Regions from separate parts of the Priestia sp. SIMBA_032 genome, predicted to be linked through region 1. Evidence: predicted binding sites of a transcription regulator. Region 1 holds the regulator's gene; each other region holds the start of a gene.
What was found. The regulator LexA, encoded in region 1, represses DNA repair genes until DNA is damaged. The targets are predictions, from matches to a motif close to CGAACATATGTTCG.

Region 2: the regulator LexA is predicted to act here: its motif matches at 7,150-7,163, upstream of SB717_RS13970 (sigma-70 RNA polymerase sigma factor region 4 domain-containing protein).
Region 3: the regulator LexA is predicted to act here: its motif matches at 1,420-1,433, upstream of SB717_RS12715 (YolD-like family protein).

Annotation. Positions count from the first base shown of each region.
Region 1 is NZ_JAWRXD010000002.1:791,578-802,761, reverse strand. It holds gene tkt (transketolase) at 1-2, opposite strand, end outside; gene SB717_RS10015 (DUF896 domain-containing protein) at 170-400, opposite strand; gene SB717_RS10010 (YneB family resolvase-like protein) at 470-1,138, opposite strand; gene yneA (cell division suppressor protein YneA) at 1,192-1,521, opposite strand; gene lexA (transcriptional repressor LexA) at 1,668-2,285, shown strand; gene SB717_RS09995 (magnesium transporter CorA family protein) at 2,497-3,942, shown strand; gene SB717_RS09990 (ArnT family glycosyltransferase) at 4,486-5,991, shown strand; gene SB717_RS09985 (GtrA family protein) at 6,012-6,386, shown strand; gene SB717_RS09980 (glycosyltransferase family 2 protein) at 6,401-7,378, shown strand; gene SB717_RS09975 (cation diffusion facilitator family transporter) at 7,417-8,394, opposite strand; gene SB717_RS09970 (APC family permease) at 8,504-10,330, opposite strand; cyclic di-AMP (ydaO/yuaA leader) riboswitch at 10,494-10,634, opposite strand; gene SB717_RS09965 (N-acetylmuramoyl-L-alanine amidase) at 10,826-11,184, opposite strand, start outside.
Region 2 is NZ_JAWRXD010000003.1:747,795-758,978, reverse strand. It holds gene SB717_RS14005 (extracellular catalytic domain type 1 short-chain-length polyhydroxyalkanoate depolymerase) at 1-656, shown strand, start outside; gene SB717_RS14000 (aspartyl-phosphate phosphatase Spo0E family protein) at 793-948, opposite strand; gene SB717_RS13995 (hypothetical protein) at 1,802-1,942, opposite strand; gene SB717_RS13990 (NADP-dependent glyceraldehyde-3-phosphate dehydrogenase) at 2,470-3,921, shown strand; gene SB717_RS13985 (hypothetical protein) at 4,028-4,324, opposite strand; gene SB717_RS13980 (hypothetical protein) at 4,816-5,325, shown strand; gene fsa (fructose-6-phosphate aldolase) at 5,386-6,054, shown strand; gene SB717_RS13970 (sigma-70 RNA polymerase sigma factor region 4 domain-containing protein) at 6,114-7,007, opposite strand; gene SB717_RS13965 (DinB family protein) at 7,310-7,834, shown strand; gene SB717_RS13960 (aldose epimerase family protein) at 8,024-9,079, shown strand; gene SB717_RS13955 (hypothetical protein) at 9,142-9,267, opposite strand; gene SB717_RS13950 (CBS domain-containing protein) at 9,333-9,755, opposite strand; gene SB717_RS13945 (hypothetical protein) at 9,972-10,436, shown strand; gene SB717_RS13940 (cytochrome P450) at 10,639-11,184, opposite strand, start outside.
Region 3 is NZ_JAWRXD010000003.1:499,006-510,189, forward strand. It holds gene SB717_RS12705 (DeoR/GlpR family DNA-binding transcription regulator) at 1-391, opposite strand, end outside; gene SB717_RS12710 (hypothetical protein) at 774-914, opposite strand; gene SB717_RS12715 (YolD-like family protein) at 1,036-1,389, opposite strand; gene SB717_RS12720 (YitT family protein) at 1,638-2,477, shown strand; gene SB717_RS12725 (ketoacyl-ACP synthase III) at 2,627-3,622, opposite strand; gene SB717_RS12730 (sulfate/molybdate ABC transporter ATP-binding protein) at 3,731-4,804, opposite strand; gene cysW (sulfate ABC transporter permease subunit CysW) at 4,824-5,690, opposite strand; gene cysT (sulfate ABC transporter permease subunit CysT) at 5,703-6,539, opposite strand; gene SB717_RS12745 (sulfate ABC transporter substrate-binding protein) at 6,634-7,698, opposite strand; gene SB717_RS12750 (Fur-regulated basic protein FbpA) at 7,951-8,103, opposite strand; gene SB717_RS12755 (YezD family protein) at 8,417-8,581, opposite strand; gene SB717_RS12760 (sensor histidine kinase) at 8,954-10,333, opposite strand; gene SB717_RS12765 (response regulator transcription factor) at 10,335-11,009, opposite strand; gene galU (UTP--glucose-1-phosphate uridylyltransferase GalU) at 11,154-11,184, opposite strand, start outside.

The DNA of each region.
Region 1 (11,184 bases):
ATACTCTTCATTCCTTTCAAAACTATGTACATATGTTATCATACTAATGATTTGCTTATTTGTACAATACTTGAACCAAAAAAATTTCCACTTTTATAGTTTTTGTGCGCCTTATTAAAAATATACAAAAAACTAGAGGGAGCACTCCCTCTAGTTTTACTAGAACGTCTTAGTGAAGACGCTTCTTTTTACTCTCTTTTAACTTCTTAGGCGTAACATCTTTACCTTCTTCGTCTACAACTTTAATCGTATGAAGGTGATTTGTCATAGATTGTCGGAAAACTTTTAAATATTCCTGACGTAGCTCTTGCTGTTCTTTCGCTTCAGATTCTGTCAGACCTTCAGCCTTTGCCTTTTTTGAAAGAGCATTAATACGAGCAAGTTTATCTTTTGATAGCATATAAAACCTATCTCCTTATAATCAATAATTAAAATTACCGAACCGTTCCGGCAACATGTAGTCATCTTACTAAATCTCTTTCGTTTTATCAAGAGATTGAGCACTCTCTTGGTACTCTTGATAGCGACGATGTACCGTCGCTTTTGAAATATTATAGCCAAAACCTTTTAGCGTAACTGAAATTTCAGCAAAGGTTAAGCCGTTATGACGAAGGCGGACAATTTCTTCAATCGGCGCTTCTTTTTTTTCTCTTCCCGAGTTAACTCCTTGATTTTTTAAATTTTTCTGCGGACGATAACCGTTTTCTACGGCTCTTTTCATTCCTCTTTTAATTTTAGCATTATGTAATTTCCGCTGATGCTCTTCCACTAAGCTAATAATATCTAACACCATCGAATCAGATTCTGAAAGCTGAAGCTGACCTTGATGACTAATCGTATAGATCGTAGCATTCTCTTTATGAAAAGCATGAAGCAGCGCAATTCGGGCATTTCCTCTGCCTAATCGTGTTTCGTCTTGAATGAGCAGCACGGATATTTTTTCTTCCTTCATTGTATGAAGAACATCCAAAATACCCTCTCTGTCTACTTCATATCCGCTTGCTTTTTCCATTACGACTTTTTTTACGTCTAGATGATGAAGACCAGCAAGCTTTTTTAATTCTTCTTGCTGGCGCTGTAAAGATGTTTCTTGGGTTTTTTTATCCGTACTGACACGGCAATAAATAATGGCGTCCACTTTTATCACGACCTTTTCGGCTTCTAACAATATTCAGGAACGGCCGTTACACACTACTGTTCAATTGCCACTTGATTACGTAACTCTTTTTTTAAAACAGGAATATATAATTTATCTCCAGGAGATAAAGACTGGGCAGTGTCTGAGTTTAAATCATTGACGTCTTCAACCCATTTGACAAATTCATTGGTGGTCAAATGATGGTGATTATGATACTTGTTGGACAATTCCCAAAGCGTATCCCCTTTTGTAATAGTAACCGTTGAATATTTGTCTAAATCTACTTTATCCGCTCCTAAAACCAGCGTCAATACATATGTAAGTGCAGCGATAACTGCAAAAAAAATAGCGTAATGTTTCATAGAATGTAAGAATTGGTGCATATTATGATCCCCCTATCAGAATATATGTTCTTATTTTATTGAGAACATTTGTTTCTGTCAATGGAATTCTTCGAACTTATGTTTGTATATTGACACATCACGTGGTATAATTCACCTAAAGAATAGCTAAAATCGAGGTGAAAAATATGAAGCTATCAAAACGTCAACAAGACATACTAGATTTTATTAAGCACGAAGTAAAATTAAAAGGTTATCCGCCTTCTGTTCGTGAGATTGGGGAAGCGGTAGGATTAGCCTCTAGCTCCACTGTACACGGGCATTTAGCTCGTTTAGAAAGCAAAGGGTTAATTCGCAGAGATCCAACAAAACCAAGAGCAATCGAAGTTCTTCAACTAGACGAAGTCAACATCCCTAAAAGCAATGTCATTAATGTTCCTGTTATCGGTAAAGTAACAGCGGGTCTTCCTATAACAGCCGTTGAAAATGTGGAAGAATATTTCCCTCTTCCAGATAAATTCGTTTCTCCAGATGATCATGTATTCATGCTTGAAATTATGGGAGAAAGTATGATTGAAGCAGGTATTCTAGATGGCGATATGGTAATCGTACGCCAGCAGCAAACTGCTAATAATGGAGATATTGTGGTCGCTATGACCGAGGACAACGAAGCAACGGTAAAACGTTTCTTTAAAGAAGAAAATTTCGTTCGTTTACAGCCTGAAAATTCAACGATGGCGCCTATTATTCTTCGCCACGTAACGATTTTAGGAAAAGTAACTGGTGTATATCGCACGATTCACTAATCACACACTGTATGTAAAACCAACTAATCATGATGTTAGTTGGTTTTTTTACGTTTGTTTTCTAAAAAAATTGGCATATTATAAATGATACGTCGGATCATTGCAGGCAGGTAGAGCGGTTTTTATAAAGCCTGTTTTACCTTTTACTTTCTATCTGCATTTTTTCGACTCTCAAAAGGAAATACTACCGACCATAAGAAGGATGTAGTTTATGACCAATACACCAAGGAAAACAGAACCATTTCAAACTATTATGCCTACCAAAGCAATGCACATGTTTCTTTTTCCTTTTTCCTTTGATCGAAAAAATAAAGAGCAGCTTGTTCATGCACTGAAAGAAAATTTATTCGAGTTTTTTTCCATTCAAAACAAACATTTAGAAAAAGAATACTATGGAGAACAGTATTACGTATCTCATGATAGCTTGGATCAATATTTTCTTCCTTACATTGAATGTATTCTATTTCCTGATTCATGCGAAAAAGAAGGGTTGCTTCGATTTTCAAAAAAAATAGACCATACCGTTACGCTACAAACTTCCTCCGCCACCGTGTCTAGCAACGTGCTGTCTGTGGATGTTTTTTTATGTCCTTTTGAAATTGGCGTCATGACCATTCGCACTGAGATGAGTCATAATCATTACACCTATGATGATATTTTAGAATTCATGAATCATTTTCGTGTATTAGAACCGAAGCTTGCTGAAGAGCATGGATCCACCATTACCTATGAACATCATCGCTATAGCAAAGTACAGGATTATATTTTTTCACAGCTCGCGCCATTTTTGAACGAACACATCAAAAAAGAAGCCACACGTGAACAGCACGTCGGGAGTCTTCCTTATTTTATCGATGAACGGATGTTTGTATTAAGTTATGTAACGGTAAATCAAGAGCAAGAGATTAACTCCACAACGTTATTTCGTACTGGGCAGCTAAATAGCTATACGCCTGACGGAAAGCCGTTTATCTCTGCACACAACCATGAGTATATTAAAACGTATAATACCAAACACGTGTATTCCAGATGGGCTCCTGAAACCTATTACGTCATAACAGACCATGTGTTTTCGTGTATTTCTAAATCGACAGACTCTAAAACGGATCAGCTTTTGATGAATCATCTATTTGGCCAGCATTACTATAATTTATTTTTACATTTTTTCTATAAAATCGTGTTGTTAAAATTATCTTATGAGTATTCTCAGCTCACGTTTCATAAAAATTCAGAGGGCATTGAACGACTAATCCGCTCTATTACCGTATTTTCAGGTAAATATTTATTTTTAGAAATTAGCTCTCGCACAGAAGGTCAAGAGTTTTCTGAGCTCTTCAAAAAAATCTTCCACATCAATTCTCTTTATCAAGAAGTCAAAGAAACCCTTGGCACTTTGTATCAAAATCAAGAAAAAATCGCGGCCAAGCGTCACAATTACTTATTATTAATTTTAACGATTTATACCGTTCTTTCCGGTATTTACGGAATGAATTTAGTTATTAGCAAACTAAAGGGAAACATCCATTGGGATAGTATGAAGCAGTTTTCTATCTTTGAATATATCGCTTTAATAGTAGCTTTATCAGGAATTTTGATCAGCATTAGTCTCGGAGTGAGTTCCCTATGGAATTTATTAAAAGATCGATTTAAAACATAAAAGCTGTTCGCATCAGAAAACACATGATAAAAAAGAAGAGATAAAGACATAAATAAATCAATCGAATCTAAAGGGGAACAAATGGAATAAATAAGCTAATAGGGATTGCTTGTTACACCGCTGCTGATTTCCGTGCAAGACTACGCTTTCCACGGGCGGCCGATGAGCCTCCTCGTCGCTTACGCTCCTGCGGGGTCTCACCTTTTCCCGCAGGATTCTTCGTCTTGCCCTCCAATCAACTGCCGGAAGGAACTAAACAAATGAAACCTACGTTCACCATAAAAAAACAAACCACTAATCAAACATGGTGATCAATGGTTCGTTTTTCACTTCGACTAAAATCCTTTTTTTCCAACCTCTTTTATCTATTACTAAATCACTGCCTACTCCGCTGAACCTTTTATCAAACATTATGCCGGTATTGTAATTTCAGAACAATCTAACATTATCCTCTATAAGAAAAATATATACAAAATAATAAAATATGGTATCATAGGGTAGGAATTTTGTACCTTATCTATGAAATAATTTGCAGGAGGTAATATGCTTAACTCATTTTTATCCAAAAGCCTGATTCTTTTATGTGTCATTATTCTTACGTGGTCTCTATGGGGCAGTTATAGCGCGATGACAAATTCATTGGAATTAAAAGGCTTGGCTTTAAGTAATTCATTTATTATTGAAGGAATATTTATCACTTTCCTTGTCATTTTTCTAATAGCTATTGCAAGTAGATACATGAACAAAACTGTTTTTTTTATTTCACTGATCGTTTTGACCTTAGGTATTCGATTAGCATGGATGCTTTCTGTTCAAACGCCTGTAAAATCTGACTTTCTTGTCATGTTAGATGCCGCGCGTAATATAGCAAAAGGTAATTATGAATTTAATCAAAGCGTTTATTTCACTACATGGGTATATCAGCTAGGCTTTTCATTCTATGAATCTGTTATTATTCGCTGTTTTGGAGATAACATTTTTATATTAAAATTGTTAAATATTTTTTATTCCACTGGAACCGTTATTTTTATTTATTTAATTGGCGGTAAAGTATTTAACGAACTTGCTGGGAGAATGGCAGCTTTTCTATATGCGTTCTACATTCCGAACATTCTCTATAGCTCAGTGTTAACCAATCAGCATTTAGCTACTTTTTTATTTTATGCAGCTTTTTACCTTATTATAAAAAGATTTGCTCATAACAAGTTTAGCTGGCTTTATATTGGCCTTCTATTGTCGTTAGGAAATTTAATGCGCCCTCTAGGACCGATTATTATCGTTGCTGTTTTCATTTATTTCATCTTGCAAATTCTTCAACCTTACATTAAAAAGAAGGATGCTGCTGAGTTAAAAACTCGTCGAAAGAAAATAGGAAAAAACCTCGTAGGCGTACTGGCTACTTTTTTTATTGCAAATGCGCTGATCAACTATTCTTTTGTAGCTAGCGGTATTTCTAAATATCCTTTAAGTAACAGAGATCCTTTATGGAAATTCGTCATTGGCTTTAATTACGAAACAAGCGGTTCTTATTCTTCAGAGGATGCTAGTCGTTTTATGGGCATGCCAATTGGAGAAAAACGAGCTGAAGCAGAAAAAGAAGTAATTAAAGAGCGTGTAGCAGATAAAGAGCAACTTTTAGATCTCTTTCACATTAAATTCCTGAATATGTGGGGAGGAACGGATGCATCTACATTTTGGAGTATTTCATTAACTCCTCAAGAAGATGTACCTTTTAATAAAGAGAAATTAATTAGTGCTGCTCAAAGTTATGAAAGAATCATTTACGTTTCAACTACTATTCTTTCCATTATTGGACTTATATGTTTATTCCTGAAGAAGCAGGATAAATATCCGTATACACTGTTTTTATTACTAATCATAGGGTACGTTCTTATTCACTTGCTTATTGAAATTCAAACTCGCTATCGATTCTTTATTTTTCCAAGCTTTATGCTGCTTGAAGGGTTTGGTATTTCAGTGATTCTATCTTATTTAATAGTACGATTTACTAAAAATAAGCCTCAGACAAAATGTGAAGAGATAAATTAAATGGAAGGGATTATGCAACCGTGATAAAATTCCTGAAATTCGGATTTGTAGGGATAATGAATACCCTGCTCACCATTATCAGTTACTTAGCACTCATCCACTTTGATATGAATTATATATTGGCTAACGTACTATCTTATTTCATTGGCGTCATAAACAGCTACTATTGGAACAAATCGTGGGTGTTTCAAGCAACTGTACATAAATGGATGTTAGCTCAATTTTTCATCGTAAACCTTATTACTTTAGCAATTAATACATCTTGCTTATTCCTTCTTGTACACTATACACCTGCTAATCCAATCATTGGACAACTGTTGTCTACTTGTATAGGAATGTTTATCAATTTTTCCCTCAATAAAATATGGACGTTTAAGCATACAAACAATCATTAGATAGGAGGTAAAGCATGAAAGAACTAATTTCAATCGTGGTACCTATGTATTTTGAAGAAGAAGTAGCTAATGAATGCTACAATCGCTTACTTTCCGTCATGCATAAAAACCACATTAACTATGAATTCATTTTCGTCAATGACGGTAGCACAGACCGAACAATTGAAATCTTGAAGGACGTAGCTGCTATGGATTCTAATGTAAAAGTTATTGATTTTGCTCGTAATTTTGGGCACCAAACTGCCGTAACAGCAGGCATTGATTATGCTGAAGGGGATGCTATCGTTATTATTGATGCAGACTTACAAGATCCGCCTGAAATGATTCCTGAATTAATTGCTAAATGGCAGCAAGGCTATGAAATTGTATATGCAAAGCGCAAGAAACGAAGCGGAGAGACCTTTTTTAAATTAGCCACGGCTAAGTATTTTTATCGCTTTTTAAATTATATGTCCGATATTGAAATCCCGAAAGATACGGGAGATTTTCGTATTATCGATCGAAAAGTAGCGGATGTATTCAAAAAAATGACTGAACGTAATCGTTTTGTACGGGGAATGATGTCTTGGATTGGCTTCAGGCAAACATATGTAGAATATGAGCGCGATGAGCGCTTTGCTGGTGAAACAAAATATCCTTTAAAAAAGATGATCAAGTTTGCTTCAGATGGAATTATTGGGTTTTCAACGAAACCTTTACGTTTAGTAATGGTTATTGGCCTGTTATCGGTTTTTGTATCACTTTTAGTTTTAAGTTATTCGATTGTTGTTTGGCTGATAGGTAAAAACATTCAGCCTGGCTGGACTTCCATTATGGTAGCTATCACCTTCTTTAGCGGTATTCAGCTACTTGGTTTAGGTCTAGTCGGACAATATATCGCAAGAATTTACGATGAAAGTAAAAATAGACCTATTTACGTTGTACGTGAAACCATTAACTTCTCGGAAGCTTCAACAGATTCTCCAAACGTACGTGAAAAAGTATATAGCTAAAAAAACAAGGAAGAAAACAACTGTTTTCTTCCTTGTTTTTATTCTTTTTGAAGCTGTAAATCACTTGACACCCAGTCCGGAATTCCATCATCTTCATCAAACTCAATAATGACATCCGTTACTCCTTTTTCCTGTAAAATACGATTTTCCAGACGATCTTTAATATCATCAGCTTCGGCCACTGTTAAAGAAGGATCAATTTCTACTTTTAATTCAACGTGAAGCTCTTCTCCTTCTTTCATCACCATTAATGTTTGAATATCACGCACTTGTACATCTTGCATGACAATCGCGCCAATTTTTATTTCCATTTCTTTATCTGCTTCGCCAAGGGCTCCCGCAGCGTTGTCTAAAAATACTCGTCCTACTACAAAAAACATCATAAGCCCAATTAAAATAGAAGCAATTCCTTCAGCTTGGTGAAAAGGTGTAAACCGTGAAATAAAAACCGCTATTAATGCCAGTACGCCTCCTCCAGTAGCTACCAGATCTTCCATAAAGACCAGCTTAGTTGCTGGCTTTGCTTTCCTTAAATGAAAAAAGCTTTGCGTAAAAACATTGACCTCTGCGGTATTGATCCCGACATCGTGCAAAATTTCTTTCATTGCCTTAAATAGGACAAACATCTCAAGCAATACCGAGATGCCAAGTACTGCAATATTTAAAATAAAGCCTGAAGACTTCGTCGGATGGAGGATGTGATGATATCCTTCTTTAATCGTTTCAAACGCCATAATTCCTACTACAAGAACAGCTCCTAATAGAACAAGATTAACCAATCGTCCGAAGCCGTTTGGAAATCGTTTGGTCGGGGCTTTTTTACTTAATGCCGAACCTATAAAAACAAAAAACTGATTAGCTGCATCTCCTAAGCTGTGCATCGTCTCAGCAAACATTGCTACGTTCCCTGTTAAAGCGAAAGCAATCCCTTTAATGATAGAGATAATGGTATTAACTATAGCAGCCATGAGGGCCGATTTATTTCCTTTTCGCAACAATTTAATTAATTCACTCATGCAACCCCTCCGTTTGCGCCTTTGATGAGATTGGATTACGGTTAGTGTATGTGAATTTAAAAATTAAAAACCTCCAACATACAAGTTGGAGGTTTTTAGTCATGGTTCATTATTTTTTAAAACGATACGGTACAGTTGTAACAATTACATTTTTACGGTAAAGCAAATGTGCTTTTAACAGCAGACTGGACTGATTGTGAAGGATGTTTTGCCAACTTTTTTTCGTGATGAATTGCGGAATAACGACCGTAATAGCCATATTATTTTCCCGTGCTTTTTCCTCAGCCATATCAATGAATCGAAACAGCGGCCGCACTAAGCTGCGGTATTGAGAATGAAACGTAACAATACGAATATCAGGCTGCCACTTCTCCCACTTCTCCTCCATTCTCTTTTCGCTTTCTCGATCAAAGGCCACGTGCACTGCAATAACGGTATCGCCAATCGTTCTTGCATAATTTAATGAATTTTCTACTACTTTTGTCATTCCTGCTACAGGAACAATGACCACACTTCCTTCAAGCTTTCCAATCTTTTCTCCTTGCTTAATGCGAAGCTGCTCTCCTACCGCTTCATAATGCGTATGAATGCGATGAAAAATATAAACGATAACCGGTAAGAAAACGAGAACGGACCACACTTGTGAAAACTTCGTTGTAAACAAAATAATTAACACCGTTAATGTAATGAGTGCACCAATTAAGTTAATAATTAGCTTTCCTTGCCAGCCGGCCGGCTTTTCTCTAAGCCATTTGACAATCATTCCTGTTTGAGAAAGCGTAAATGGAATGAACACTCCAACTGCATAAAGAGGAATTAATTGTTCCGTTGCTCCTTTAAAAGCTACAAGTAAGACAATAGAAGCAATTCCCAGAGTCACAATTCCATTAGAATAGCCTAGTCGATCGCCACGAATTTGAAACATTCTTGGCATGTATTTATCAGACGATAAGTTTACAGCAAGCAAAGGAAAAGCTGAAAAGCCCGTATTCGCCGCTAGCACTAGGATTAGAGCTGTGGTGCCTTGAATAAAATAATAAAATCCATTTCGTCCAAATACACTCGATGCAATTTGTGATACAACCGTTTCATCTGCTTTTGGAGAAATGCCAAGCCAATAAGCTAAAAACGTGATGCCGGAGAATAAAACGGCTAAAATACCGCCCATCAGCATTAATGTATGAACAGCATTTTTTGCACCTGGATCTTTAAAGTTAGGCACTGCATTTGAAATAGCTTCTACACCAGTCAATGCCGAACAGCCTGACGAAAAAGCTTTTAATAATAAAAATAAACTAATACCTGGCACCACTGTACCGAGAGATGTATGAAGCTCAGGTGAAACTTGACCTGTCACTATTTTGAAGAAGCCCACCGCTATTAACAAAATAAGAGCAATAACAAATAAATAAACCGGATAAGCTAATACAGAAGCGGATTCTGTTACACCTCGTAAATTTAAGACGGTAATAAAAATCACCAGCAAACACGCAATTACTACATTATAATGATGCAGCGTTGGAAAAGCCGAAGTTAAAGCATCGGTTCCTGCTGAAACACTCACGGCAACTGTTAAAATATAATCTACTAACAGTGATCCCCCAGCGATAAGCCCAGGATTTTCTCCTAAATTGGTTTTCGAAACAATATAAGCTCCTCCGCCTTGCGGATACGCATAAATAATTTGACGATATGAAAGAATTAAAGCCGTCAGCAGCACCAATACCCCAATCGCAATTGGAATTGAATACCAATAAGCAAGGACGCCGACTGTCGCAAGTACAATCAAAATTTGTTCTGTTCCATAAGCCACTGAAGATAAGGCATCTGATGATAAAATAGCCAGTGCTTTAAGCTTACTAAGCTTTTGATCGCCTAACTCTTTTGTTTTGAGCGGCTTTCCAATCAATAATCTCTTGAGAACTGAATAGTTCACGTAATTTCCCTCCGATGATTGCTTAGCTACTATTTACTGTTCGTTGCTAAGCTCCGTTACAAGTTGACGAATAAGTGATATTATTCCTAAAAAAATACCTTTTTATGTTAAAAAAGCGCACAAAAAAAACACTAAGGGTTCTCAGCGTTTTTACACAGCTTAAACCTCCTCTCCAAAACGCTTATGGGGTTAGCTGTCGGATTCGGGCTATGAGAGTAGCCCTACCTTTAAAAAAGGATTCACCCCAAGTGACAATGCACAAATTTGGGTCCCCCACTTCTGACGAATTAAGCGATAACAGGTCAATATAATTTTCGGTTAAAGAGTATGATTGATAACATGTTTCTTTCATAACTATCCTTTGTTCTTAGATAATATACTCCCGTACAAATGGTTTGTAAAGCATTATTTTACGTAAACTAGAAAATAGTGCTTAAGGCGCTTTTAAGGGGAAAACAAAAGGCCTTCTGCCTGCTTGCAGAAGACCTTCTTGCTTTAACTTTTTGCTTTTAAAACGGCTGCTAGCTTGTTTTTTGCTTGAGGACCATAAATGCCATCTACATCATAAGGAAGATACACAAGCTGAAAACGTCTGACTGCATCTTTCGTTTGTACTCCATATATTCCGTCTACTGACCCTGCTTTAAAATTCACCGCGTTTAATGCTCTTTGAAGCTGTTTCACAGCTTCTCCAGAATCACCTTGTTTTAAAATTCCATTTGGAAGTGGATATTGTTCCGAAGGTAGTGTTGGTGTTGGTGAAGTTCCTGAAGGAATAACAATTGTTTTTCCAACCTGTAGGGTTAAAGGATCAGAAAGCCCTGTATTCGCTTCTTGAAGCGCTTGTACTGTTA
Region 2 (11,184 bases), on a different contig from region 1:
ATTGGTTTTATGAGTATAACCAGTTTCGCGGTAATGGAGAGCCAGAAATAATAAAAGATATGATTGATCACATAACCGCTAAATATGCGATTGATTCTACTAATATATACCTTGCTGGTATGTCAGCTGGAGGCTTTATGGCAAATGTGATGGCTATTGCTTATCCAGATGTGTTTAAAGCGGTAGGCATTCATTCAGCAGGCAGTAATGCGTATGCTGTAGATCTCATCACAGCTGGAGAAGTCATGCTATATGGATCTCTAAATCCTGAACTTGACGGTGATGAAGCTTATAAAAAAATGGGACCTTATGCACGGCCTGTTCCCATCATTACGTTTCATGGTCAATCAGATACAACAGTCAATCCAATTAATGCGTCTACATTAATTCAGCAGTGGATTTATACGTATAAGTATTTCGGTATAGATCTACATGAAAATGTTGCTTCTTGTACTTCAAGGGAAAACGAAAATCATTATAGTTACATAGCGTATGACTACGTAGATACAGAAAATAAAACGTGGATGAAAAAAATTATGGTAGAGGATATGGGGCATGCATGGTCAGGAGGAAATGACAATGGATCGGATACTGATTCAAAAGGTCCTAATGCTTCAAAAATGATGTGGGATTTTTTTGAAGCCCGCAATGGTTAAATAGAGCATGAAAGAGAGATCACAATATGCTACTAAATAACATTAGCCTTTCATTTTTTTGAAACGAATAATCGTCTACCAATAGTAAAAAAGGATCTTATCAAAAGATCCTTTTTCTGTTATCAGCCAGTATTTCTTAACAAGTAGCTTCAAATCGATTTAACAATACATCTAGATCCTGACTGATTTTAATCGTATTACTACTTGTAAACCCTTCTTCTAGGGCAATCATCATCATCATTTTTCGTATGAATTCTATCTTTATCAGCAGTAGTCTACATTTGAAACACATTAAGTTTCCTCCACTTGCCACGTCATTTTAAAGGCTTAAATTGTTGAATTATTTATGTGAAAATGGTTCCAATCTAAAAATAGAACCTAAAAAATATAGTAACAAATAGCTAGTGTCGAAGTCTGTCGTATTTTGAATTCAGATATTTTCATTTAAAAAGAATTGGCTCTTAAACGTTTTGCTGGAAGCTATGCCCTGTCTTGATTGTGATTGTTCCACCGGTTGTAAAGAACTCACGGAGTAACAGAGCTTACTCTGTTTTGAGAACATAGGCATAATCCAATTACATTTAGGCATGTTAACATAATAAAGGAGAATTTACTAATATGCCCAATGTCATCAGAATTCTTCAATTGTTTCTTCCGTGGATTTCCCTTGTTTTTATACGTTTTTATACCGAAAAAATCAATGAGAACCTATTTTCCCGCTTCTCTTTTTTCCTCATCTTTAGTAATTGGAATGTGCTCATTAGCTATTCCTTACAAGTGGTGGAGTGTAAAAGGAGGGTAGAAAGGGAAAACTTTAAACGATAGCAGTTTTATTTTTAGCCCCTTTTTGGTCGGGATACTATGATCTTTCATTTTACGTTTGGCCGCTTTAAACGATTTTTCTTCGTTAATTTACTTATGGATTCACTATTTGCTTTTCCGCTAAGTTACTTGTATCAAAAATTGGACTTATTTAAGTTAGTCAACTTTAAGCCAAAACATATCTTTTTTTCATTTATTAGTTTCTGTTTAACTATTTATGGCCATTAGGCACTGATAAATAAAGATAAATGATAGATGAGGGTCGTTTCTAACTGCTATAGACTTTGTAAAAAGCGCAACAAAAAAGCGTCTGTTAAGACGCTTTATATATAATACATATACTGCTCTTCTTTATTGGCATTTGTTGTTTCATGGATGATTTCTTCCGGGATATTGGACGTCCGGTTAGTAAAAAGCATAAACAAAGCAATAATAGATGCCACAAAACCTAAAGTAACAATCACAATAAATCCCTCCCTTTAGAATATATATTCTACTTTCATCTTCATTTTCCTATATTTATTTTATACCCTTATTTTATTTTCTCAACACATAGAATAAAAAGAGTGTATGCATCGCCTGGATATCCATCCAAAGTAAATACAATCAAGGGAGCTTAAAACAGACATTTCACTTAAAAAAAGTAGGAGGCCATAAAGGTTTCTTCGTATTTGGGATATGAATCATTAAAATTATTAATCATTGAGATAACTTATTTGTATTGTACGAATGAAAGAAATTTATATATATTAAAAATACGAAATATTCATTAAATTATACGAGGCTTTGTTTTGAGTTGAAAAGAAGAAAGCTGCTGCTTTGAAGGCAACAAGCAAGCAGTATAAGATTAAGGAAGTTATACGGGATATAAAAGTTATAGAAATGAATTCAAGTAGAATTCTTTTTGCTCAAATATTCACAGAGTTTTTATTCGTAAAAAAAGACTGAAAATTTTGATAATTAATTTCATTTTTATTAAGGGGGACTTTTTATGACAACAACGGTATTAAATGTATCAACTTATTCTTTTTATCTTAACGGTGAGTGGAAAGAAAGCAAATCAGGGCAGACGATCGATATTGTTTCTCCATACCGTCATGATGTGATTGGAAAAGTGCAGGCTATCACAAAAGAAGAAGTCGATGAAGCGGTACATGCCGCACAGAAAGCTCAAAAGGGGTGGGCAGAAACTTCTCTGCAAGACCGTGCCAAATATTTATATAAGTGGGCAGATGAGCTGGTAAAAATGCAGAGTGAAATTGCCGAAATTATTATGAAAGAAGTTGGAAAAAGCTTAAAAGATGCACGGAATGAAGTCGTGCGCACAGCTGATTTCATTCGTTATACAATTGAAGAAGCACTTCATATGAACGGAGAAAGCATGAAAGGAGATAGCTTTCCTGGAGGTTCTAAGTCTAAAGTTGCCATTGTTGAACGTGTACCTTTAGGGGTTGTCCTCGCGATTCCTCCATTTAATTATCCAGTAAATTTGTCAGCTGCTAAGCTGGCGCCTGCGCTTATTTCAGGAAATGCAGTGATCTTCAAACCCGCAACGCAAGGAGCGATCAGCGGTATTAAGATGATTGAAGCTCTTGATCAAGCAGGTATTCCACAAGGACTTGTAAACGTCGTAACGGGTCGCGGATCTGTTATTGGGGATTATTTAGTTGAACATAAAGGCATTAACATGATTTCATTTACCGGAGGAACAAATACGGGTACTCAGTTAGCTAAAAAGGCAGGCATGATTCCTCTTGTACTAGAACTTGGAGGAAAAGACCCGGGTATTGTATGTGAAGATGCAGATCTGCAGGAAGCAGCAAAACATATTATAAGCGGAGCATTTTCTTATTCAGGTCAGCGCTGTACAGCCATTAAACGTGTACTTGTGCATGAAAAAGTGGCAAACGAGCTCGTAAATATTTTAAAAGAAGAAGTACATAAACTATCAGTGGGTTCTCCTGAAGATGGATGTACGATCGTTCCATTAATTGATAGCAAAGCAGCGGACTTTATTCAAATTTTAATTGCAGACGCGCTCGGAAAAGGTGCAGAAGTTGTGACTGGAAACAAGCGTGAGGGAAACCTTATCTACCCTACGCTTTTAGATGACGTGAATGATACTATGCGCGTGGCATGGGAAGAACCATTTGGTCCTGTGTTACCAATTATCCGCGTCGCTTCTGACCAAGAAGCCATTGACATAGCAAACGAATCAGAATTTGGCTTACAAGCAAGCGTTTTTACAAAAGATATTAATAAAGCCTTCTCAATTGCAAATAAAATTGAAGTTGGTTCCGTTCAAATCAACGGCCGCACAGAACGCGGTCCCGATCATTTTCCTTTTATCGGTGTAAAAGGATCCGGTATGGGTGCTCAAGGCATTCGTAAAAGTATTGAATCGATGACTCGTGAAAAAGTAACGGTATTAAACCTTCAATAATTGAATTCCCAGAGCTCTCCAAATCGATCCAGTAGAGTGTAGAGAATCTCAAAGAAAAAAGCCTGTGCTCCAAAAAGCACAGGCTTTTAAACGTCTTATTTACCTATCACTCGATTCCATCTTTATAGTTTTTATGCCAGTTTTTATCACCTTTGTGCTCGATATCTTCAACGGTTTTTTCAAGCTCTGACATAATGAGTGTTTTTACTTCATAGATGGTATCAAAAAAAGCTTTCTCTTCATCCGGATTCGGCTTTATTTTGGCTGCTGCTGAAATATCAACATATCTGCGATGTTCAGTTGTTAATTTATCAAGCGCATCAAAAATATGAGAGGTAAGAACAGCAACCTCCTTATGATTATCAGGCAGTTTTTCTTTTAATGTTTCAATTCTTTTATCCATGTTAAAGTCCCCCTATAACGTGTTGTATTTATGTAACTTTCCCACTAATAAAAATGAATAACCTTAAATAGCAAAAATTCATGGGAATTAGCATGTGAAACAAAAGTATAGTACAGGATATCATGTTAAAGTGAAAAATTGGTGAAATGGGAGGGTATATTTTTCCAGATAGGGTATGTAATAAAAGGCGTTTTTTTGGAAAAGGTAATTCCTTTAAGATACATTGAAGCACGCAATTAACATAAAAATACATCTATTTTTAATGAACAATGACCTTTTTTGACTATTTTTTACGATTTTATGATTTTTTTGAATGAATTTGATTGTTTTTGGTGATTTTTCGAATAATCTGATATACAATGAAAGCGTAAACAGTAAAACATGTCGATTGGTTAAGAAAAACATCCACAAAAACTGGATTCGTTATTACATAAAATCAGACCTCTGTTTTTTTATAAAAATAAATAGAACTTGAGAAAAGGAGAATGAGGATGGACATATTGGATGCAAAAGTAGTGAATACAAAGTACGGTTTAGAAACATATCTGGATGTATCAGAAAGCGTAGAAATAAAAGAAATTCATATGCCGAGTTCAGAGAACCAATCTCATAAAATTAAATTTGGAATCAAGTATTTTCTTTTAAGAGAAGGAAAGTATTACGATAGCCAAAAAGGTTATTTTTGGCTTTGTATGAATCGCGATTTTAGCAGCCTTATGCTGAGTGAAACGGAAACAGAGAGTTTGTTTGCAGTTAAAAGTGAAGAAGAAAGAGAAGCAACAAAAACGCTATTAGCAGAATGGTTTATCAAAACGAATGCGTACAAAGAAGTCATCAACGAATGTATCCATCAGATTAAAACGGAGAATATTCGTACAGAGGAAGACATTGAAGACCGAGTGGACGCCATACAATTTTTAGAAAAATTAAAGGTATTAACTGCAAAAGAGATTGAAAACGCTTCTATAGAAAATCTATATGCCCTGCAACAAATTGGTTAGGCTATAGTTCAAACAAGTTGAAATGCAGATTGATGTACAACAATAAGGAGGAATAGTGAGATGAGATTTTTTATTGATACAGCAAACCTTGAGGATATTAAGAAAGCATACAAAGTAGGTGTTCTAGCTGGTGTGACAACCAATCCATCTTTAGTAGCAAAAGAAGGCGTAAGATTTGAAGACCGCATCGAAGAAATCCTTCAAATGGTACCTGAAGTTGAATCCGTTTCCGCTGAGGTAACGCCTGACGCACTTTCTGCTGAAGACATGATCGCTCAAGCTGAAGAACTGATTAAAATTAACGACGGAGATAAAAATATTACGATTAAGCTCCCTATGACATTGGCTGGCTTGGAAGCGACGCGCTATCTTGCAAAAAAAGGCGTAAAAACAAATGTAACCCTAATCTTTACAGTAAACCAAGCGCTTTTAGCAGCTCGTGCTGGAGCGACGTACGTTTCTCCGTTTTTAGGACGTCTTGATGATATTTCAGAAGACGGGGTACAGCTAGTATCTAAAATTGCTGAGTTATTCCGCGTTCAAAACATCGACTCTCAAATCATTGCGGCATCTGTAAGACATCCGGATCATGTAACGCGTGTAGCACTTGCAGGAGCCCATATTGCCACAATTCCATACGCTGTTATTGAGCAATTAGCAAAACACCCGTTAACTGACCAAGGAATGGAAAAATTTGAAGCAGATTGGGAAAAAGCAGTTAAAGCTTAACAAAGAGTCGTATTAATGAAAAAAGCTTGGGATAAGCATTATCCCAAGCTTTTTATCGTTTAACTCGCTAGTTTCTTTTTACGTAAACGCTCTAAGCGTCGCTGCACGCTATTTCTCGAACGCCCGAGCAACTCTCCAATTTCTCGCTGATTGCGCTTTTCCTGATAAAACATACGCCACAATCTGGCATCTTCTTCTGCTGTCCACTTTTTATGCTCGTATTTAGGGCGCTTTACATAGTCTAGCTTTCTTTGTTCATCCACCCACGCTGGTTCTGGAATAAGCGTGTTTTTAGGTATTTTAAAAAAGTTAAGGCACGATTTATTTTTTTCAGCCCACTTCCAAAAAGATTGAATGTCAATTCCCATGAATGTTCTGGTCTTGGCGATGATCATTTTATACGGTAGATTCTCTTTATGAATCCACTTGTAAATTGTATGAACATCTACTTCAAGGCAGGCTGCTAGTTCACACGCTGTAATGTGTCCTACGTGCGCTTTCGCTCCATACACTTCTAAACGGTTCAGCCTCGATTCTAGTGCTTGTACACTTCTCTGTAATTTAGCTGATATGCGCGAAAGAGGTTTTACTCCGTAATACCTTAGCAAGTATTGGTCTTCTTGTACTGTCCATCTTCGCATCGCCGTTTTTCGTGTTAGTCCCAAAACTTTTATGCGCGTAGCAATAGAAGAAGGACTTCTGCCTAAGGATTGTGCCATTTCACGGTTATTCATGGTACCAATGTTCTCCTGTAAAAAAGTATCTTGTTCAAGCGTCCATTTTTTACGTAAAGCTGTATCCGAATCACGAAGATTTAATCGAGTAAGCCGTTTATTAACCGATTCCTTACTTCTATGTAAATGCTCACCCATCTTTTGAAGCGTCATAGCGCCATAGTGTTGGATAAGAAATCTATCTTCTTCTTTTGTCCATCGCTTTTGATTTTTACTCACTGTTGTCTCACTCCATTTCAAACGGAAAGCTTAAGATGAAAAAGTCTCTAGCAATCTATTTTACCGATGAGCAGTACCCATCCAGACTGATACTCACTGCGTTCTAGCCTATATATATTTTATCATATTTCTACAGGAAAACCAAACGTGTGTTCTGTATTTTGTTTTAGTAAGCATTAAAGTAAGTAGAAGATTAGCTCCTGCCTTTAATAGAAGTCAATTGTGGTAAAATTGACTATAATCGCAAGAATTTTTACATAACTGACAGCTCAGCATCATTACGTTGAGAAAGGGGAATTGATATGAATTTTAATTTAAAAGAAGCGATTGAAATACTTGAGCATACGCCACAAACGCTTGAAAAACTTTTGCCGGGACTATCTGCAGGGTGGCTGCAATGTAATGAAGGAGAAGGAACTTGGAATACCTCGGAAGTCATAGACCATTTAATAGAAGCAGAAAAAAACAATTGGATACCAAGACTAGAATTCATCCTTCAAGAAGGAAAAAAGGGAGCTTTCCCTCCGTTTGACCGCTATGCTCATTTACACAAGGAATCTGCTAGTTCGATTGAAGAAAAGCTTCTTGAATTCAACATGATAAGAATACAGAATTTACAACAACTAAAGCTGCTAATTAAGCATGAAAAGCAGCTTGAAGTGAGGGGAGAACACCCGGAGTTTGGGGAAGTAAAAGTCAGAGAGCTGCTCTCGACTTGGGTTGCTCACGATTTAACTCATATTGCGCAAATTGTTCGAGTAATGGCAGAACGATACAGAGAAGATGTAGGACCTTGGGAAGAATATTTAGGAATACTGAAAAAATAGCAATGACAAACAGTAGCCAGCCTTTATCATTCAAGCTTGAATTAGGAAATGTACACGATTACAATAAAATGAGAATAATGAAGATTCAGGAAGGATTGCAGAGGGAACTATAAGGACATATCCCATGCTTATAACATGGAGGGTTCGTTAAGCAATTTACGAATAAAAAGAGGATTGGACTGATTAAAAATGAAAGTGAATTTTGAGAAATTTGGCGAACTAAACAATCAAGCTGTACATGCTTATACCTTATTAAATGATGAAGGCCTTAAAATCACCTGCCTTGACTATGGATGTGTGATATCAAATATTGAAATGCCGGATTCTGAAGGGAAGATTGAAAGTGTTGTATTGGGATTTGATTCAATAGAAGAATACCAAAAGTATTCTCCTTATTTCGGAGCTGTGGTCGGACGCGTAGCAGGGCGTATAGGCGGAGCAGCGTTTGAACTTAATAATGAAACCTATCGTCTAGAGAAAAATGAAGGAAACAACCATCTGCATGGCGGATCAGAAGGATTTAGTCACAAAATATGGAATGCCAAAACAATTGATGCAAGTGATCATGTAGGCGTTGAATTTACATATGTAAGTAAAGACGGAGAAGAAGGCTATCCCGGCAACCTTGAAGTGAAAGTTACGTATACATTAACGAATAAAAATGAGTTCCATATTTCTTACGAAGGAACAACAGATCAAGATACTCTTATCAATTTAACAAATCATACGTATTTCAATTTAAGCGGAAATCTAAAAGAAACGGTGTTGGATCATGTTTTGAAGCTAAAAAGTAACGAATTCTTAGAGTTGAATGATGATCTTTTACCTACTGGAGAAGTGTTAAACGTCACAAATACCCCATTTGATTTTAGAGAAGGACATAGTCTCAAGGAAGGAGTGGAATCTACACATTCGCAAAATATATTAGTGGGTAAAGGATACGATCATCCATTTCTTTTAGAAGCAGAAGCTGAAAATCAGATGTCACTATGGGACCCTGCAAGCGGTCGCAAAATAGAAGTCAAAACAGATCAGCCTTCAGTCGTTCTTTATACTGGAAATCATCTAGACGAAGAATTCGAAATTAGAGGGGTTCAATCAGAGAAATACCTTGGTGTTTGCCTAGAAACACAAGGTTTACCAGACGCTATTCATCATAAGCATTTTCCTTCTTGTGTATTAAAGCCCGGTGAGAAGTATGAAGCATATACTCACTATACATTTATAACTGATCGCAGCCTGTAACAACGCGGGATGATAAAAAGGATTACAAACGAGCTTTTGCCGATTGTAATCCTTTTTTGTTGTTACTTTTTCTTTTGACTTTTTGCACGATTAGCGTCAAGCTCAGCCGCATATTCCTCTTGAGACTTTCCTTGCTTTTGACTCTCAGATTGAATCTTTTTAAATTTGTTATCGTTTAAATTTGGCATGTTAGCACCTCCTTGCAGACAGGATTATTTTGTACAAGCATTAAGGATTTATATGCTAAAAAGTTTTAATGAACTTGATTAGAAATTTCGCTTAATGCTGCACCGGCTTCATCAACATATACGTTCACTGTCGCAAGGTCGCCGATTGCACAGATTCCAACCATATTATTATTCTCCACTACAATAATGCGGCGAATTTGATGGTCAGCCATCATACGTGCACACTCATGAATATCCGTATCCGGAGAACACGTAATTACATCTTTAGTCATACAATCATGGCAATGCACAGTGTTGCAATCTTTTCCATCCGCCACGCAGTTTAATACGATATCACGGTCTGTGATCATTCCCATTACTCGATTTTCTTGACACACCGGCACAGAGCCACAATTAATATCACGCATTAATTTTGCAGCTGCTGTTATTGGATCGTGCGGTGCACAAGCTTTCACATCTTTAGTCATAACTTCACGTACTGTAGTCATTTTTAATTCCTCCTTTTAAACATTCACCTCCGTATTTTCTCCATGCACATGCAGAATATGAGAATCAATAATTTCCTGAAAGCAAAAAATCTTGTAATAAAAGGTGAATAAAAGAACTAACACAGTGTAATAAACACATAAAAAAGAGCCTATTACACAAACTAAAAAGAATATGATTTAGCTTACATTTTTGTAACGGCAGGAGTTGGGTACATAATGAAAGGAAAGTTAACGCTTTTGGCATTACTTTTATTGCCTTGGCTGTCTATAGTAAAAGTTGATAAATTTGTCTTTAAAAGATACCTACCTGTTTTAACATTTAGTTCATTAGTTATTGCTTTTATCAGTGAGTTATCTAAAAGCTTTACGTGGTGGAAAGTGAGGAAACCTCTTTTCCCTAAATTTTCAAGCGATATATCTTTTATCTTTGGACCGTTTTTTATAGCTAATTTTTGGGTCTTTAAGCTGACTTATGGGAATTTCAAAAGATATTTGTTAATTAACGTCCTATTTGACTATCTATTTGCGTATCCTTTGACCAGTCTGGCAGAAAAACTGAAGGTATATAAAATGGTAAACATGACGCGCTTTCAACTTTTTCTCATCTCAATTGCCACTGCTCTTATTAATTATTTGTATCAGCATTTTATAGAAGGTGTATTAAGGCAAAGAAGGCAATAGCTGATAGTTCGTTAACGAGCTCATCGGCATTTAAGTTTCGTTTACTGCCAATTGTAAATGGTATTGAAGATTTTCAAGTGTAGTACATAAATACTTAGCAGAGATACTAAAAGTGCAATAAATAGCGGAATAACAAAAAGAGAAGCGTGACGGAGAAGGTAAATCTCTTTCACGTTTCTCTGCTTTATTACGTACATAACCTTTATTTGTACACCGTCATGGGCAAGTATGTTAAAGATTGACCCGTAGCTGAAGCTGTTAAATGCGGTTCTAATTCAAAATCTTCATATGGTTCGATATGAGAAAAGGCCTCTAAAAATGCTTCTAAGATAGTTGTCATTTCAAGTCGGGCAAGAGGGGCGCCCAAACAAAAATGAGGTCCGTTTCCGAATGTTAAGTGCTTTTTATTAGTTGGACGATGAATGTCTACAGAAAAAGGGTTTTCAAACATATTTTCATCCATATTACATGCACTCATCCACGCAATAACGACATCTCCTTTTTTTAGCTTAACGCCTAATAGCTCGTTATCTTGTTTAACCGTGCGATCTCGTCTGGAGATATGAAACCGATATCGAAGCATTTCTTCTACTGCTTTTGGAGCTAATTCTCTATTGTTTCTCAGCTCGCTGTATAACGACTTGTCGTCATATAAGAAAGAATAAAACATATTTGCAATGGCGTGACTTGTGGTTTCAACGCCTGCACCTAAAAGCAGCATGGTAGCGTGCACAATTTCTTCATCTGT
Region 3 (11,184 bases), on a different contig from region 1:
CTAGCATCGGGTTTAAATGCATTAAACCATTTGTCACGACAACTACGTCTTTTTGCTTTAAAAAAGGAATCATTTCATACGTTGTAGTTCCTGCATCTAAAAAAATACAGTCACCTTCATTTATAATGGAAGCCGCATACTCTGCAATGTTTCGTTTATCTTGAACATTTTTAGCAGATTTTTCGATAACGCTCAGTTCAATTCGTTTACTGCGAATAAGCGAAGCGCCACCGTGAACACGTTTGAGCATTTGCTCTTCTTCTAGTTGACTTAAGTCTCTTCTAATTGTGGATTCCGAAGCGCCTGTAACTTCGATAAACTCTTGCACTTTTACAAGTTCTTTCTCTTTTAAAAGTTTTAAGATTAGTTGATGTCTCTCCGGCGTTAACATGTTCTAGCTCCTTTTTTAAAAAAGCGTTTTCATTTATTTCATGTACTTACTTTATCACGGTTTACATTCAAAATCAATCATAAAAAATCAAAAACATTCATTTTTTTAATTACAAAATAAATTTTTTTGAACGAATAATTAGTTTTGCGTTTGTTTTAATGATAGTTTATACAAAAGGAAATAAGCTGGTAATTCAAGAATTTGTCTACTTTTCTCATTATATGTAAAGGTTTTCTTGCACTTAATTAGTTATGACTGTTTTTGACTATTTATTGACCGATTGAATTTTTCCTGACTGAATTATGTTTAGCTTGTCCTGTTTTAATGAGAGCCTATACATCAAAAAAGTTGTCCACCTTTTTGGACAACTCGAAGTGACCCATCATTTAAATAAAAACAGAAGCATATATAATATAGAAGCAAGGGCAGAAGAAATAGCTAAACTTGAGATAAAACGAACGAGTCTTTTTTTAATGAACTGCGTTAATTCAATTTCTCTTACTTGAGTTTTTTCATTTTGCATACAATATCCCTTCTTTAATCAAAATTTCCTAGTAGCTAAAAGTTACTACTCCCAGAATATGCTTTTATGTATTGTATGCAAGCGTTAAAAAAAAGATACAAATCGAACAAAAAAGCTACTCTTAGCTAGAGTAGCTTTCATCTTTCCATACATCTGCTTCAATTACTGCATCCGCTCGAATCGAATACGTATAACAAGGCCCTGTCACCATCAGCATATTCGATTGCAGCAAGACTTTATCGATCGTCACTCGTTCATATCTTTGAATATGTCCTGCTTCATAGACGTGAAGCGTTACTGGATGATGCTCCGAGTAACTGTTCATAATGACATTTTCAATATGCTCAATCTTTTCTTTTTTCAACCCTAAAGACTGCTTATGCGCCTCGGGACTGTACATTTTCTTCATTTTCTCTAAATGCTCAGGCATTACTAACTTCGCATACTGTTTTAATTCATCTTGATACACGTTCATTCTCCCCCTTGACTCTTGCTTCTATTTTACCGAACGAACATTCTCATTGCAAAACTTTTTAATCAAAATAAAAGCAAACAATTCATTTTTTCATACTCCATAAAAACTGTCAAAAGATTTTATGTTGATAGCAGAAACTGATTTTTTAAAAAATAATAATATCCCATCTTTAATTCAGCCTCTAGAGTTGGTATAATACATTGTCATGACTGTGTTTTCGGAGTTTTTGATGATTGGAGGTAACGTTCATGATTAATAAAATAAAAGAAATTATCCTCATTATTCTAGGAAGCCTGATTTTCGCACTGGCCATTAATTACTTTGCTATTCCAAATGAATTAGCAGAAGGCGGCGTAACCGGTGTAACAATGATTACCTATTATGTACTAGGCTGGTCTCCGGGTATCACAAACTTTATATTAAACGGTTTGCTGGTACTGATCGGATACAAATTGCTTCACAAACGTGTGATTGCTTACACAATTATATGTATTATTTTCACATCTCTATTCCTGCATATAACTGAAGGACTGGGAAATCCTCTTGACGATACGCTACTGGGGGCTATTTTTGCTGGGATTTTAGCTGGAGTAGGACTCGGACTTGTATTTAGAGGAGGCGGAACTTCTGGAGGCTCTGCAGTTATCGCCCGTTTAGCTAATCAATATCTAGACTGGAATATTAGCAAAACGATGCTAGCAATTGATTTATTAGTTGTAGCAAGCGCTTATTTTGTCATCGGTGGAGAAAAGACGATGTATACGGTTATTTCTCTTTATATTGGAACAAAGGTGCTTGATTATATCATTGAAGGACTCAACCCCCGCAAAGCAATCACCATTATTTCACACCGTTCAGCTGAAGTAGCCGAACAAGTCAATAAAAAGATGCAGCGCGGCGTCACTGTCTTTTCTGCTCATGGAAGCTATACAAAAGAAGCAAAAGACGTATTGTACGTAGTTGTGAACAAACAAGAACTGCTAGAGTTAAAGCGCATTATTCATAAAGTCGACGAACAAGCTTTTGTGGTCGTACACGATGTGCGCGACGTCTTTGGAGTAGGTTTTACCATTCCAAAAGCCAGCTGAAAACCCACTGTAAAAAAGCGGGTTTTTTCTATTATATATGTTGGCGCTGAAAATACAGTGAACCTGCTGTTATAAAAAGAAAAAATTTTCTTATAACGACAATAAAAAGCTCTGTCATGAAAAACAAAAAAACTAAAAGGCGATGCCTTTTAGTTTTTTTGTTTACACCTCCATTTAATTAACAAGCCGCAGTGCGTTAATCCTCCCCCAAACCCATAGAGAATAAGAAGGTCATTTTCCTGTACTTTTCCTGTCATTATTCCTTCGTTTAAAGCAAGCGGAATAGAAGCTGAAGATGTATTTCCACAGTATTGCACACTCGTTAACGTTTTATCCATTGAAACACCTGTTTTAGCACAAATAGCTTCAATCATTCGAAGGTTTGCGCTATGTGGAATAAACCAGTTTACATCAGAAAGAGAAATAGGTGTATTTTGTAATAAGGCTTCTACTCCCTTTGGAACCGTCCGGACGGCAAAACGATACACTTCACGTCCGTTTTGAACTAAATTCCCGCTCGAGTTAACTTCTTTTCCTGAAAGAGTATTAGATAAGTTAGAACGATATAAATTTATCCCCCCGCTTCCGTCCGTTCCGTAATAAGAGCCTAAGAAACTTGGATTATACTCATCGTACTCTACAAGCATAGCTCCCGCTCCGTCACCAAACAGCACGCATGTGGCCCGGTCCGTATAATCTGTAATTTTCGACATGACTTCAGCACCAATAACTAAAATCTTTTTATGCAATCCCGACGTCACTAAGCCGTTCGCCACATGAAGTCCATATGTAAAACCGGCGCATGCGGCACTTAGATCAAATGCAGCAGCTTGATCAATGTGAAAATAATCCTGAACCTGACATGCTACGCTAGGAAAAAAGTGATCAGGCGTTGTTGTCGAAACAATAATTGCATCTACATCTTCTATTTTTACATCATATCGGCTAAGCAAATTTTCAACGGCTTGAATGGCAAGTGTGGACGTGTATTCGCCTTCTCCTGCAATTCGTCGTTCTCTCATTCCTGTACGCTGTACAATCCATTCGTCACTTGTATCAACCATTTCTTTTAAATGGTCGTTCGTTAATTTTTGCTTTGGTGTATATATCCCCATTCCCGTAATTCTAGCTTTTGACTGTATCATTTCTCCACCTCAAATCAGTTGATACTTAATTATAACACCTACCTTTAATATCTGATACTAATTTATTGTTAGATAAAAAGCGTAAAGGCATACCCTTTACGCTTTTTATTAAATAGAATAATCTTCTGGAATAAATACTTTTAGCTGCTTAGGCTTTACATACACCTGCTCTCCTACTTGAAGGTTGAGGACTTTATAGTGCTCCTTGCTCAATTCAGCTTCTAAAAATTCTTCTGCATCTTCTCTTTTTAATTCAATTTGCACGATAGGCCCTATCACATGAATATGGCTAACGGTTGCAGAAACGGCATCTGCGCTTGTTTTTATCTTTTCAAGGTGAATATCATGAGGTCGCACATATCCAACAGCTGCTTCTTCATTTCTTCCGCTAAATTCTGGAACATCCATTTCAAAGCTTCCTTGTTGTAGTTTCCCTTTATGAATGCGGCCCTTGAATAAATTGACGTTTCCTAAAAAATCGTACACAAATGGACTGTTAGGATGATCATATACTTCTTCAGGACTTCCAATCTGCTCAATTTGCCCGTTATTCATCACAACAATACGATCAGCTACATCTAAGGCTTCTTCTTGATCATGCGTAACGAAAATACTCGTAATATGAAAATCATTATGCAATTTACGCAGCCATCTGCGTAAATCCTTGCGAACTTTTGCATCCAGAGCGCCAAAAGGTTCATCTAATAGCAGTACTTTCGGTTCTACTGCTAACGCTCGAGCAAGCGCTACTCGCTGGCGCTGTCCGCCCGATAATTGAGAGGGATAGCGATTTGCAAGCGGCTCTAGTTTAACAAGCTGCAGCAGCTCGGTTACTTTCTTGTTAATGTCTGTTTTAGAAGGTCTTGTTTTTTTAGGTCGTACTTTCAAACCATACGCAATGTTATCAAACACCGTCATATGCCTGAACAAAGCATAGTGTTGAAAAACAAACCCTACATTCCGCTCTTTTGGATTTACGTGCGTAATTTCCTTTCCGTCAAATAAAATAGCTCCTTGATCAAGATGTTCAAGACCGGCAATGATGCGAAGCAAAGATGTTTTTCCAGAACCGGACGGACCGAGTAAAGCTACTAATTCACCCGTTTGAATATCAATGTTAATAGAATCTAGCGCTTTAAAATCACCAAAGTTCTTTGATACGTGCTTAATATGGATACTCATCTCATAAGCTCCTTCCTATTTAAATATGTTTGGATTTCCACTCAATAATATTTTTTATAATCAATGTAAAAATAGCTAAAATTGACATTAAAGATGCTACCGCAAACGCTGCTGCAAATTGATATTCATTGTAGAGAATTTCAATATGAAGAGGCATCGTATTTGTCATTCCTCGAATGTGCCCCGAAACAACCGAAACAGCTCCAAACTCCCCAATTGCACGCGCATTACATAAAATAATGCCATATAATAAGCCCCATTTAATATTAGGTAACGTCACTAGAAAAAAAGTTTTGAAACCGCTGGCTCCTAACGTTAACGACGCTTCTTCTTCGGCTGACCCTTGAGCTTGCATGAGTGGAATCAATTCTTTGGCAACAAACGGGAGCGTTACAAAAAGGGTAGCTAATATAATACCGGGAATAGCAAATACAATTTTGATGTCGTGATTAAACAGCCACTCTCCGAATAACCCTTGTGCACCAAATAATAAAATAAAAACCAATCCAGCAATAACAGGCGAAACGGCAAACGGTAAATCAATAAGCGTAATTAAAATATTCTTTCCTTTAAAATCAAACTTCGTAATTAACCATGCAGCTACCACGCCAAAAACGGCATTTAAAGGAACGGTAATAAGCACAACAATTAGCGTTAGTTTAATAGCAGCTAAAGCATCTGGATTCGTAATCGCAGCGAGATACGTTTCCAACCCTTTTTGAAAAGCTGTCATAAAAATGGTGATGAGCGGGAGCACTAAGAATAGAGCTAAAAAAGCCAGTGCAATAAATGTAAGCAGCCACTGGACGACTTTGGGCTCTTTTAAACTAGAATGATTAAGTTTAACAGTCGTTTTTGCACGCTGCATTGGAACATGTCCTGCCAATGTCACCCCTCCTTAACTATGTACAAATTTACGATTTGTCCACCATTGAATAATATTAATAAGTAATAACAGAAAAAATGATACCACCAGCATGACTGATGCAATAGCAGTAGCGCCCGCATAATCGTACTGTTCGAGTTTTGTCATAATTATAAGCGGCGTAATTTCAGTTTTCATCGGCATATTTCCAGCAATAAAAACAACCGACCCATATTCTCCAAGCGCTCTTGCGAATGAAAGAGAAAAACCTGTTAAAACAGCAGGCACCAGCTCCGGAAAAATAACTTTTCTGAACGTTTGCATGCGGCTGGCTCCTAAACTAGCAGATGCTTCTTCGATCTCTGCATTAAAGTTTTGCAATACCGGCTGCACCATTCGGACTACAAACGGCAGGCCAATAAACGTAAGAGCGATAATAATTCCGATAGGCGTAAATGCGATTTTAAACGTAAATAATTGACCAAGCCATCCTTTCGGAACGTAAAGAGTGGTCAAGGCAATGCCGGCAACAGCTGTTGGCAAGGCAAACGGCAAATCCACAAGTCCGTCAATAAACCTCTTTCCAGGAAAATGATACCTCACTAATACCCACGCAATAATGGTTCCAAAAATAACATTAATGATGCCGGCTGCAAATGCTGCTCCAAAGCTTAATTTATACGATGCTACTACTCTAGGGTCTGTAACAGTTTTAATAAATTCGCTCCACCCCATAGATGCCGTATTTAAAAAAATCATAGATAACGGAAAAAGAACAAGGATGCTTGCATAAAACATCGTAAAACCTAAAGAAAGCCCAAACCCTGGTAAGATGCTTTTCTTTTTCTTCTGTCGTTGTAACACGCTCACGTCTTACACCTCTCTCTGCTTTCAAGATACATGTACACAGAAGATACGAATCACCATTCGTATCTTCCTCGTTCTACTTTGTTAATGAATCATATTACTTTGGCTGATAAATCTGATCGAATGTTCCTCCATCGTTAAAATGCGTTTCTTGAGCTTTTTTCCATCCACCAAAATCTTTAATGGTGACTAGGTTAAGAGATGGAAATTGATCTTTGTGTTTCTCTAATACTTTTTCATTTCGAGGGCGATAGTAGTTTTCCGCTGCGATTTCCTGGCCTTTTTCTGTATATAGATATTTCAAATATGCTTTTGCTACCTTTGTCGTGCCTTTCTTTTCAGCTACTTTATCTACTACAGCAACAGGCGGCTCTGCTAAAATACTTAATGACGGTGTGACAATTTCAAATTTATCCTTTCCTAGCTCATTTAACGATAAGTAAGCTTCGTTTTCCCATGCAATTAACACGTCTCCAATGCCTCGTTCTACAAAGGTAGTTGTAGCTCCGCGTGCGCCTGAGTCTAACACTTCGACGTTTCCATAAAGCTTACTCATGAAGTCTTCAATCTTTTTATTATCTCCGTTATATTTATCCTTCGCGTATGCCCAAGCCGCTAAATAATTCCAGCGTGCGCCTCCAGAAGTTTTTGGATTTGGCGTAATAACAGATGTACCTTTTTTCGTTAAATCATCCCAATCTTTAATTCCTTTTGGATTTCCTTTACGAACTAAAAAAACAATCGTTGATGTGTATGGTGTAGAATTATGAGCCAATTCTTTTTCCCAGTCTTTGTTTAATAATTGGCGAGTTTGAGCGATTTCATCAATATCGTAAGCAAGCGCCAGCGTTACTACATCCGCTTCTAAACCGTCAATAACTGCTCGGCCTTGCTTACCAGAGCCACCGTGTGATTGCTGGATAGTGACGTCTTGCCCTGTTTTATCTTTCCAATAAGACGCAAAGCTCTTATTGAACTCCTGATAAAGCTCACGTGTAGGATCATATGAAACGTTTAAAAGTTCTACCGGTTTTTTTGAATCGTTTTTACTCGCAGAACTATCTTTCCCTGCTGTTTCAGTAGATTTTCCATTGCCGCAACCTGCTAGCACCACGAGCAGTGCTGTCAGCACCATTAAAAACTGAACTGCTTTTTTCTTCATGTTTTACTCCCCTTTTTATAAAAAAATACAAAAAGGCCGCTATCTCTTTGAAAAGAGAAGCAGCCTTCAGTTAGTCTGATCAGCGTATATGCTCTTAAATTATTCTTATTAAATTTATTAGTAAAAATAAAAAGAAGATACTTTCTGAAAAGACAATTTATTCTTGTTTTTATAATAAACATACTTTACCTATTAGTCAACTAGGTTTTTAATCTTTTTTACACTTATTTTAGTTCTTTTTACGTGCTTTCCTTACTTACTGCGTGCCTGATACTCTTTTTCTAAGTCAGAGAGTGTAAGTTCAAAAAGATGATGGTTTTCTTTTTTGTAAATCCCTTTTTTCAGTAACTCTTCAATGAGGTATTGTTTTCTTTGCCGCACCGCTGCTCGTAATAAATTTTCCATCTTTTCTCCTCCTATTATATTAATTTAAGAATAAAAAAAAGACTCCTAACACAGGTCAGAAGCCTTCGGTAATCCGATCAGCACAGGAATGAAACTGTCAGATCTTCATAATTTTAAAAAATGTCATACTCATAAAGCTTATAATCCACCTTGAATTTGAAAGATTCTAAATCTTTGTCTCAAAAGAAAGTCATTCCTTTTTCAACCACGCATATTTTCTATATTTAACAAAGCACTTTTTTGCCGCCTACTGTCAAGACGTCGCTAACTAGACCAGTCCTTCTGGCTTTCTCAAAAAAATATTCAATTAGGCTTACTTGTGGCTGGCTACTTTGCTTTTAGCTAAAAAGCGGTTTTTTTCCGTACTGTCTACTTGAGTAATTTGTCCGTCGTGAAGAGTAATTAATACAGATCCATAGTTAATTTCAGTCAGTAGTTTAACGATATAATCTAATTTTTCTTGTGTAATTGAAGCCATTTTATCATTCTCCTATTCATAAATAATTTTATATTTTAGTTACAATTGAATAAACAACACGAACAACATCTATAAGTACTTGTATAATGAGCAGAAGATAAATGCATGGTAATCCTCCCCATATGTTCATTTGAAAATTGAGATATTAATAGCCACAGTCGCTGTACAGAAAAAGCCCACACTAGTAGCGAACGAGTATGAGCCTTCGGTTGACCGATCAGCCTCTTTAGCATCCCAATTTTTTCAAAAGATTTATACTATCTATATTATTTACACTTTACCTATATGTCAAGTAGGGATTAAAAAAATAAATAGATAGTATTAATTTTTTTTATATCTTTGACCTATTAAAAAAGACTCATCTGCATGAACTTACACAGACGAGTCTTTTTTAGTCCTATTTTTTTGGATAGGCAGAGTTATCGTAAAGATGCTTCCTTGTTCTTTTTTGCTATCAACACGTATTGCGCCCTCATGCAGCCGAACAATTTTTTTGGTAATTGCTAGACCAAGCCCGCTTCCTTTTAACGTTCTCGATTTATCTACTTTATAAAAGCTTTCAAAAATATATTTTTGATCTTCTTCGGCAATACCAATTCCATTGTCCTTTATTTTCACGTCTATTTCTTCGTTTTTTTGATGAATGGATATTTTCACAAATCCATGTTCAGGCGTATATTTAACAGCATTTGTTACTAAATTCAGCCAAACTTGCTCTAACAAATCTTTATCTGCTTCCATTTGAACATTGGATAAATCAAGGTCAATTTCTATGTTCTTTTTTGTCCACTGAGGTTCTAAAGCCATCACTACATGCCTGATTTGTTCATCTAACCGGTAGTGCTGCAGCATTAGCGTTTGATGTTCAGAGTCTAGAGAAGCAAGCTTTAGCAAATTGGAACTAAGCTGAGATAGTCTTGTACTTTCTTTTTCAATAATCGTTAAATATTGTATCTTTTTATCTTCACTGACGATATCATCTTTAAGTGCCGCTGAAAAACCGCGAATTGAAGTAAGCGGTGATTGAATTTCATGTGAAACGCTAGCAATAAACTCTTGCCTCATCGTTTCTATTTTATTTAATTCTTTAGTCATTTGGTTAAAGTTTTTAGTTAACAGACCGATTTCATCATTCGCTGCGTGCTCGACTTGCACATTGTATTCGCCTCGTCCGACAACTTTCATCGCTGTACTGAGACGCTTAATCGGTTTAATAATAATCGTTGAAACATACGCAAACAATACAATACCTACTAATAAAATCGTAATAAGCTGGATATTTTGAACATCTTGAATAACTGAAAATTGCCGCTGTGGATGAGACTGAATAAATAGAGCATACGATCGTCCATTTTCTATAAAAGGAAGACCCACTACGTTTGGCTGTGGATGATCACCTTTTTCCTCGTTTAAATTAGAATAACGCTTCCCGTCTAATACTTGATCTACTTCTTTCGGTGTAATTGGAATAGGCGGTCCCGGCTGTCCTAACACTTTTTCTTTATGCTGATCATCAATAATAATAAACGAAAAATGAATAAATGATGAATTAGATAAAAACCTTGCAGCTTTGTCGGAGTCTTCTGCTCCATACAAATCGATAAAATCTTCTCCCATCTTCACCATATCCTGACCTAATCGCATTTCGAGCTTCTGCTTGCTAAGAAATGTCGTGACGACAACGGTAATCACAACGCTCAATAAAATCGTAATGATGAACGACAGAACCAGCTTTACATAAATTGATTTCACGTTAACACCCTTCTGCTCTATAGCCTAGTCCGCGAATTGTTTTGATTTCCATACCGACGTTTTTCATATGATTAAGCCTCTCTCGCAGACGTTTTATGTGAACGTCTACCGTGCGCTCATCTCCTTCATAATCATATCCCCAAATTAATTGAATAAGCTGATCACGAGTGAAAATCTTTCCTGGAGAACTAACTAACGTGAACAGTAATTCAAACTCTTTTAGCGGCAGCTGTTCGCTTGTTTCTCCTGCACTCATCTCTAATTTGGTACGGTCTAATTTTATATTCCCCATATAGATTACATTGTTAGCTTCTACGCGGTACCTGCGTAAAAGAGCCTTTACACGAGCAACCATTTCCTGAGGATCAAAAGGCTTCACAACATAGTCGTCTGTTCCGATATCAAACCCTTTTAGTTTATCATGCGATTCGCCTCTAGCTGTTACCATCAAAACCGGTATATCAAAATACTCCTTAATTTCCTTTGTTAGTTCCCATCCGTCTTTAAATGGCATCATGATATCAACGACTGCTAGATCAATTCGAAACTCTTCCATTTTCACCCATGCTTCTTCACCATCTGCTGCTTTTATAATTTTAAATCCTTGATTTTCCAAATATAATGATATCAGCTCTCGAATATGTTGATCATCATCTGCAACTAATATTTGAATCATACATGTCTCTCCCTATTCCTAAGTTTGTCCAGCTTTTACGCACAGTAAGCTCTCTGTTTATACCAAACAGAGAGCCGCATAAGATCATACAATGATTTTATACTCCAAATATGAACTGAATATGAACAAACTGATTAAATCTTATTAGCTGAAGTTGTTTGCTCGTTCTTTTTCT